2 regions of the Lysinibacillus fusiformis genome follow, and region 2 is predicted to be linked to the other one. Evidence: riboswitches for the same ligand, from Rfam matches in the RefSeq annotation. Region 2 holds a riboswitch; the other holds the start of a gene.

What was found. A riboswitch is a leader RNA that binds a small molecule or an ion and turns the genes downstream of it on or off. The one in region 2 is predicted to bind cyclic di-AMP.
Region 1: it holds a riboswitch for cyclic di-AMP, as region 2 does, so the genes downstream of both, JTI58_RS10350 (APC family permease) here and JTI58_RS00440 (TrkH family potassium uptake protein) in region 2, are expected to answer to the same signal.

Annotation. Positions count from the first base shown of each region.
Region 1 is NZ_CP070490.1:2,099,197-2,103,406, reverse strand. It holds gene JTI58_RS10350 (APC family permease) at 1-1,788, opposite strand, end outside; cyclic di-AMP (ydaO/yuaA leader) riboswitch at 1,907-2,056, opposite strand; gene JTI58_RS10345 (PepSY domain-containing protein) at 2,247-2,771, opposite strand; gene JTI58_RS10340 (PepSY domain-containing protein) at 2,862-3,533, opposite strand; gene JTI58_RS10335 (sensor histidine kinase) at 3,530-4,210, opposite strand, start outside.
Region 2 is NZ_CP070490.1:91,749-95,958, reverse strand. It holds gene JTI58_RS00450 (manganese catalase family protein) at 1-511, shown strand, start outside; gene JTI58_RS00445 (potassium channel family protein) at 560-1,216, opposite strand; gene JTI58_RS00440 (TrkH family potassium uptake protein) at 1,243-2,580, opposite strand; cyclic di-AMP (ydaO/yuaA leader) riboswitch at 2,696-2,837, opposite strand; gene rpsU (30S ribosomal protein S21) at 3,090-3,263, shown strand; gene JTI58_RS00430 (NfeD family protein) at 3,578-4,210, shown strand, end outside.

The DNA.
Region 1 (4,210 bases), 2.0 Mb from region 2:
GACATTTCTGTGAAATAACAGTGTCGTACGAATGAGAAGACTCGATTGGTTGTGTAGCATATGGTGCCAGCCTTTTTTCGGTAAAAATTGAGGGATAACAACCGTTACTTTATGACCTGTCTTCGTACATTGATGTTCAACTTTATCAATAAATTTAATCAATGGCTGTGTAATGCTGCGATATGGTGAATAGTAAGTAACTAACCGTACATCAGGTTGCCATGCGTTCCACTTCTCTTCAAAGGCTTTTGCATCTGCTTGATCGAAAGCTACATAAAAGGCGATCACTTTATCCACCTTAAGTGATTTAGCATAATGTAGGGAATTTTCAACCACCTTCGTTATACCAGCTACTGGCACAATGAAAACATTCCCCTCAATAGTAGCCAGCTCCTCATGATTCAATCTTAACTGTTCTCCAACGGCTTGATAATGGTGCTTAATACGATGGAATACAAAAATTATAATTGGTAAAAAGATAAACACAGGCCAAACTTGAGGCATTTTTGTCACAAAAAACATCATTGCCACGATGAAAGAGATAGCTGCTCCTATTGTATTGATTGTAAATCTCGCTACCCAACCTTTTGGTTTTTCGCGCCACCATTTTCGCATCATTCCCGTTTGCGCTAATGTAAAGGGAATAAATACCCCTACTGCATAAAGCGGAATTAAATGCTCTGTGGCCCCGTCAAATAGTATAATTAAAACAATGGCTGCAACACCTAGCATTAAAATGCCATTTGAATAGCCAAGACGATCCCCTCGAATTTGGAAGATTCTTGGGATAAAACCATCCTTCGATAAATTCACAGCAAGCAATGGGAAGGCTGAATATCCTGTGTTTGCTGCAAGTACTAATATCATTGCCGTAGTTCCCTGTACAATATAATAAAGGAAATTGCGACCAATACTAGCTTCTGCTAGCTGGGATACTACTGTTGCTTCTGCTGTTGGTGCAACCCCATAAAAGTAAGATAGGCTAACAATCCCGATGAATAAAACGGCTAAAATGGCGCCCATTGCTAAAAGCGTTTTAGCAGCATTATTAGGGGCAGGATTTCTAAAATTAGGAATTGCGTTAGAAATGGCCTCTACCCCTGTTAAGGCTGAGCTTCCTGAGGCAAATGCCTTTAATAAAATAAATAGGCTAATCCCTGCCACTGGTGTGCCAATCTTTGGATGTAGCTCTGCTGGCACCTGCCCAGTTGCCACATTGTAAAGTCCAATCCCAATTAACAATAGCATAACGCCTACAAATAGATAGACTGGATACGCCAAGATAGAGGCTGACTCCGTTACACCTCGCAAGTTTAAAATCGTTAAGAAAATCACAAAAATGATAGCAATGGGTACATTGTAAGGGTGAAGACTTGGGAATGCCGATGTAATGGCATCTGTTCCTGCCGACACACTTACTGCTACCGTTAAAATATAATCAACAAGCAAAGAGCCCCCAGCTACAAGACCTGCATTCACGCCTAAATTCTCTCGTGATACGACATAGGCGCCTCCCCCATGTGGATAGGCGAAGATAACCTGACGATAGGATAAAATCAGTGCCACAAGTAGAACAACCACTCCAGCGGCAATAGGTAAGGAATACCAAAATGCCATTGTACCTACCGTCATCAGGACAATTAAAATTTGTTCTGGCCCATAGGCTACTGATGACAACGCATCAGACGATAATATGGCCAATGCCTTTGTTTTACTTAGCTTTTGTTCCCCTAACGCATCGGATCTTAATGGTTTACCGATTACATAACGTTTGAATGAGGATTTCATTGATAAACACCTTCTAGTTTCATAGAATGTGTTTCGCCTTTCTAAATAACATCAAAAAACGCCTACAAGTCATCACTAAATAAGACTTGTAGACGCTCATCCGTCTGCCAAGCTCCACTTTTCTGCTCTTAACGCTTACGAGGTTAGCTGTCGGATTCGGGCCTGAGTAGCCCTACTCCTCCAAATGGAAGAGATTCACCCCAAGAATGGCTATGCCATCCGTCAAAATTGGTTCCCCCGCGTCTAGTTGCTTCAGCGATTTAGAAATTTGAAACTTTTATAATGATGTCATATTACGCCTGCCGATTAAAAAAGTAAAGAAGAAAATTTTTCTTTTTTTTGAGCAAAAGCATAGGCTTAAAATAACCGCTTCTTAAATAAAATTTCTTGAATACCCGCAGTATATACAACAAAAACTGCCTTAAAAGTATGTTCTACCTTTAAGACAGTTCATTAAATTAGTCATCATAGCCTTGTTCAAAGTCGATAATGTTCCCAGAGACTGCATCTACTTCTACTTCGTATTCATATTGACCGTCTTTCAGTTCAATTTCATATACACCATCATCGAGCTTAATTTTTGTCACTGTGCCCTTTGCTTTCGTTTGGGCTGTCTTGATAGCCTGCTCTTTTGTAATTATTTTTGTTGTCGTGGTGGTAGTTGGAATTTGATCATCCCAATCATCATCATCTAGACGTTCTTTTTTCTGTTTGAGTAATTTTCCACTAAAAGCATCAAACTTTAAATCATATTCTTCTGTATCTGTATGCACCTCTACTTCATAAATAGAGCTAAACTGGTTTTGGTCAAATTCGATATTTGCCACTGTACCATCAACTACTGCTAGAGCTTTCTTCTCAATTTTCTGCATTGATAAAACCTTTTTTTCTTGGGCATTTCCTGATAATAAAGTCGTCGAGCCAATCGCTGCTCCCACCCCAAGAGTAATTACTAGTGCTGGAATCATAATCATTTTTTTCATGTTCATCTCTCCTTTGTTTTATCTAAACTTAGCTTACCAAGTGAAGATGATAGAACTATAAGAGGAACATTAGAATTTCATGAGAATGATTTATTGATCGTCATCCCATGTAACAGACAACACCTTCCCTGAAACAGCATGAATTTGAAAAGTAGCTTCGTCCTCCTGTGTTTCGATTTCAACTAAATAGTAACCACCCTCTGAGGTTTCCTCAAAATCAACTGAATCGACTTCACCCTTTAATTGCTTAAGAGCTATTTGAATGGCCTGCTGTTCAGTAATAATAGGCTCTTCGATAGATTGTCCTTGTGTCTCAACCTTTCTCTCTGCCAGTACATCACCAGTATAACCATCAAGCGTTAAATCCTTTTGTATTTTCTCATTTTCAACACGCACAGTATAAACGGAATCCGTTAGCATAACACTTTCTACATCACCATATTCCTTTTTAACCATTTGTCTGATCTGCTTTTCTGTTAACAGTAATTTACTTTGGCCTTCTTTCATTATTAGATTAGTTACCTGCTGTGTCGTAACATCAAGTATGGCCGCATATTTAACATTCTCCCGCGTAAATAGCATTTCAAAGGTATTTCCTTGTTTCTTCACTTGTGTAACATGACCATTATAGATTGTTTCAATATGGCGAACAGCCTCCGCTTCACTAAGAGGTTGAACGTAAAAATAACGATTTTGAATAAACCAAATTACTCCACTACAAAGAAGGATAATAACAACAATTATCAACATCCACTTTTTCATTGCTGTCCCTCCTTCGGTATACATAAAGTAAAGCTTGAGCCTTCCCCTAGCTTACTTTTCACATCTATCGTTATACCCAATTGTTGTGCCAGCTCATGTGCTATTGCTAGCCCTAGCCCTGAACCGCCTGTCTTACGATTACGATCCTCTGTTACACGATAAAAACGCTCAAACAAATGAGGAATATGCTCTGCAGGAATACCCATACCAAAATCTTGGATGGTAATACGTACTTGATTAGTTGTTTCTGTGGCTAGAATACGTATTTCATCCTCACTATATTTCCTCGCATTATCAAGCAAAATAAAGAGTAGTTGCTTCAATATTTTTTCATCACTATAAATAAATCTTGGAATCGTCGCATCCATTCTAAATGTTCGATGATATGCCTGCTCCATTTGTGAAGCTACTTTATTTAAGAACGGGGCAAGCTCTAGCTGCTCGAAATGAACGTCCAAATGCTCATTATTTTTAGCTAGTTCTAGCAATTGCAGCACCATTTCATGCATACGAGATGATTCATTAGCAATGGCTTGTAAGGATTCCTGAGCAACCTCCCGATTATCAAAACCTCTTCTTAGGAGTAATTTTGCATAGCTTTCAATAACAGTTATAGGTGTTTTCAACTCATGGGAGGCGTTTGACACAAATTCTTGTTGCTTTTGATAATGCTGCTC
Region 2 (4,210 bases):
GCTTGCTAAGTTTTTAATTGAGCAATATGGAGGGGCTGATGGGGAACTGGCTGCAGCTCTTCGCTACATGAATCAGCGCTATACGATTCCCGATAAAGTAGTGGGATTATTAACTGATATCGCAACAGAAGAATTTTCACACTTAGAAATGATTGCCACGATGATTTATAAGCTAACAAAAGATGCGACACCAGAAATGCTTAAAGAGGCTGGTTTAGGTGATCATTATGTGAATCATGATCGGGCTTTATTTTATCAAAATGCCTCAGGGGTACCGTTTACAGCAACCTATATTCAGGCAAAGGGTGATCCTATTGCAGATTTGTATGAGGATATAGCAGCTGAAGAAAAAGCACGCGCCACATATCAATGGATTATTGATTTATCCGATGACACCGATTTAAATGATAGCTTGAAGTTCTTACGTGAACGAGAAATTGTACACTCTCAGCGTTTTAGAGAGGCTGTTGAAATCTTAAAAGATGATCGAGATCAAAAGAAAGTTTTTTAAGACGAAAAAGGCTGTATCAATTAGAACTTGACACAGCCTTTTTTGTGTTTATTGTATGTTTGAGAATAAAGTAAGATCTTTTCGAGGACCAATCATTACTAATAAATCTTCCTTTTCAATTATCTGCTCAGGAGAAGGAGAGATAATAATTTCTCCTTCTCGCACAATCGCAATCACACTGACGTTATATCTTGCGCGCAAGTCTAAATCACGAAGGTTTCGTCCAGCCATTTTAGAAGGAATCATAATTTCTTCAATACTGTATTCCTTAGATAATTCGATATAATTCAACATATTTGGGGATAGGAGTTGATTAGCCACACGTTCACCCATATCTCTTTCTGGATAAATAATCCAATCGGCCCCCACTTTATCTAACACTTGCCCATGTCTTTTACCTAGTGCCTTTGCAATCACTTTTTTGATCCCTAGCTCTTTTAATAAAGAGACGGTTAAAATACTAGACTGCATATCATTACCAATCGCAACGATGACACAATCGAAGTTACCAATGCCAATTGATTTTAAAGCTTTTTCTTCTGTGGCATCTGCAACTACAGCGTGAGTCACATAGGGTTCCGCATCCTCTACTCTTTCTTCATTTATGTCAATTCCCAAAATTTCCTGTCCAGCTTCATGCAATCTGCGCGCAACGCTTGTTCCGAATCTACCTAAGCCAATAACAGCGTATTGTTTAATGGTCATAGCCTTTTGAACCTCCTGTCATTGTGTTATCCAATCATAATATTTCCTTTCGGGTGGTGGAAACTCTCTTTTTTTCTTCGGTTTGCAATGGCAAAAGCAATGGTTAGTGGTCCAACTCTTCCTGCGAACATTGTAAAAATAATAAGAAGACGACCAGTAGGTGTTAGCTCAGGGGTTAGACCCATCGAAAGACCAACAGTACCAAATGCAGAAGTAGCCTCAAATAAATACATCATAAAACTATGGTGTTGTTCAGTAATGCTAAGAATAATCGTTACGACTACAACGATTAATCCACCGGACATTGTAACCGTCAATGCCTTTAAAATAGTTTCAGTGACAATTCTACGTTTAAAGAGAACGACATCTTCTTTTCCTCTAATTTGTGACCACATAGTGGCTACTAAAACAGCAAAAGTTGTTATTTTAATACCTCCAGCAGTCGACCCAGAGCCTGCCCCAATAAACATGAAAAGTATCATTAAAAATAATGTAGAATGTGTTAGGTCTCCAATAGCCAGTGTATTGGAGCCCGCGGTTCTTGGCGTAACCGTTTGGTAAAGGGAACCTAACACTTTACCCCAATCTGATAATGGTCCAAGTGTTTTTTTGTTGCCATACTCAAACAAAAATATCAAAATGGTTCCACTAATAGTTAGTAATAGAGTAGTTACTAGGACAATTTTTGTATGGACAGAAAGCCTTTTAGTAACACGATATTCATATAATTCATTCATAACAATAAAGCCTAATCCACCGATTGTAATAAGGGCACAGATGGTGAAAACTACAAAGGGATCATCAACATAGGCAGTCATCCCGTTAAAACCACCCATTAAATCGAAGCCTGCGTTGTTGAAGTTGGAGATGGCATGAAAAAATCCGAAATAAAGGGCCTTTCCAATTGGCATATTAAAAGAAAAACGAATCGATAGAATAAGACCGCCGATTATTTCAATACATACTGTAAAGAGCAATATTCTTTTCACTAATCGAACAAGTCCAGCAATAGAGATATTATTAAAGGCCTCTTTAAGCAGCAGTCTCTCTTTTAATGAAATTTTCTTTCCAAGCAGTAAAAATAATAATGTGGCAAATGTCATAAATCCTAAACCGCCAATTTGGATCAAGAGTAAAATAACCACTTCGCCAAAAATAGAGAAGGTATCACCTGTATCAACTACAATTAAACCTGTGACACAAGTAGCTGAAGTAGCAGTGAATAAGGCATCTAAAAAGGGCAAACCCTTCCCATCCTCAGTAGAAAATGGCATTGTTAAAAAAAACGTCCCTATGGCAATAATGAGGGCAAACCCCAATACGAGAACTTTGGGAGGGTTTAATGCTCTTTTAAAATTGTTCATTTCATTTTCCTCAATTCTGTATAGTAAACAACTAGTTGTTTAATGGCATAATAAAAAGACCTACGATAAAAGCATGAAAAGGGCAGAAAACATGCTAATAATGGTGGTCAATAACGACCTCCTTCGCTTTAGCCGACGAAGTTAGCTGACGGGTAGGATGGCGAAAGAGCTTTCTCATCCCTTCTGCTAATGCAGAATTAACCCCAAAAGATTGGTTCCTCCGTTCTCAAATAATTGAGATTTGGCCGATATGAAATAGAATGTGATTATTCTACGCCCTTATTCTATTTTTTGTAAACCCCCTAATTGTTAAGAAAATGTAATTATTTTTATTGTGGGCGAATTGTGTATGAATAATGCGAGAAAAAATAAAACCAAAAATTCACTTGATAATTTCGTATACTTTCTATTGACCATTATTAGACAATACGATATAATTTTTTAGTACACAACAGAAGGTTATTTGCCTAATTGTGTATTGACGTGTGTTCGGAGGGAGGGAAAGAGAGATGTCAAAAACTGTCGTTCGCAAAAACGAATCGCTTGAAGATGCTCTTCGCCGCTTCAAACGTACTGTATCAAAAAGTGGTACAATTCAAGAAGTTAGAAAGCGCGAGTTCTACGAAAAACCTAGCGTAAAACGTAAAAAGAAATCAGAAGCTGCACGTAAACGTAAGTGGTAATTTAATTTCCCATTAAAAATCCCTACGTTCATAACACGCAATTGTATGATTCACTGAGCAGACAAAGTTATACCTGAAATTAATCTCATTTTTGATTAATTTCAGGTATTTTACATTGCTCAACTTTACGTACATATGAAAAAGCCGAATGAAATCACATTGATTCATTCGGCTTTTTTACAACCCACATGATGTGGGTAATTTTGATTCAAGATCATGATGTATTAAATTAATAAATTTTTAAGATTTGTGAAACTTTTCGCATGATTGACCGTATATACAGAGGAGAAGCATGTTAGAAGGGAGGGAAAAAGATGCGAAAACGGAGAACCCTCGGCTATTTACTAGTGATATGGATGACTTTTTTGTTAGCGTTTCCATTAACTTCGGCTTTTGCCAGTAATAAGGTTTATCATGTTCCGATTCATAATGAAGTAGAGCGAGGACTTCATGCATTTTTAGAACGAGCTTTTAAAGAGGCTGAAGAAAACAAGGCAGAGGCGATTATCTTAGAAATAAATACGCCTGGCGGTTTCGTGAATGCGGCAAGTGATATCGCCATGCTTATGGATGCAACGGACTTAAAAACGATTGCTTATATTAATAAGGATGCACACTCAGCAGGTGCTTTTTTAGCCTTACATGCGGAAAAGATCTACATGGTTCCAAATGGAACAATCGGTGCAGCGGCAGTTATCGATTCAGCAGGGAATGCAGCCGACTTAAAGGCCAATAGTGCTTGGCTTGCTCAAATGAAAGCAGCGGCAGAAACGTCAGGTCGCGACCCTAAGTATGCATTAGCCATGGCAGATACCAACTATGAACTACCAGAATACCGTGCTGGCGGTAAGAATTTGTTAACCTTATCAGCCTCAGAGGCATTAAAGGTTAAGTACTCTGAGGGGACGGTTAAGAATTTTCAGGAGCTTTTAGAGGTAACTAACCTA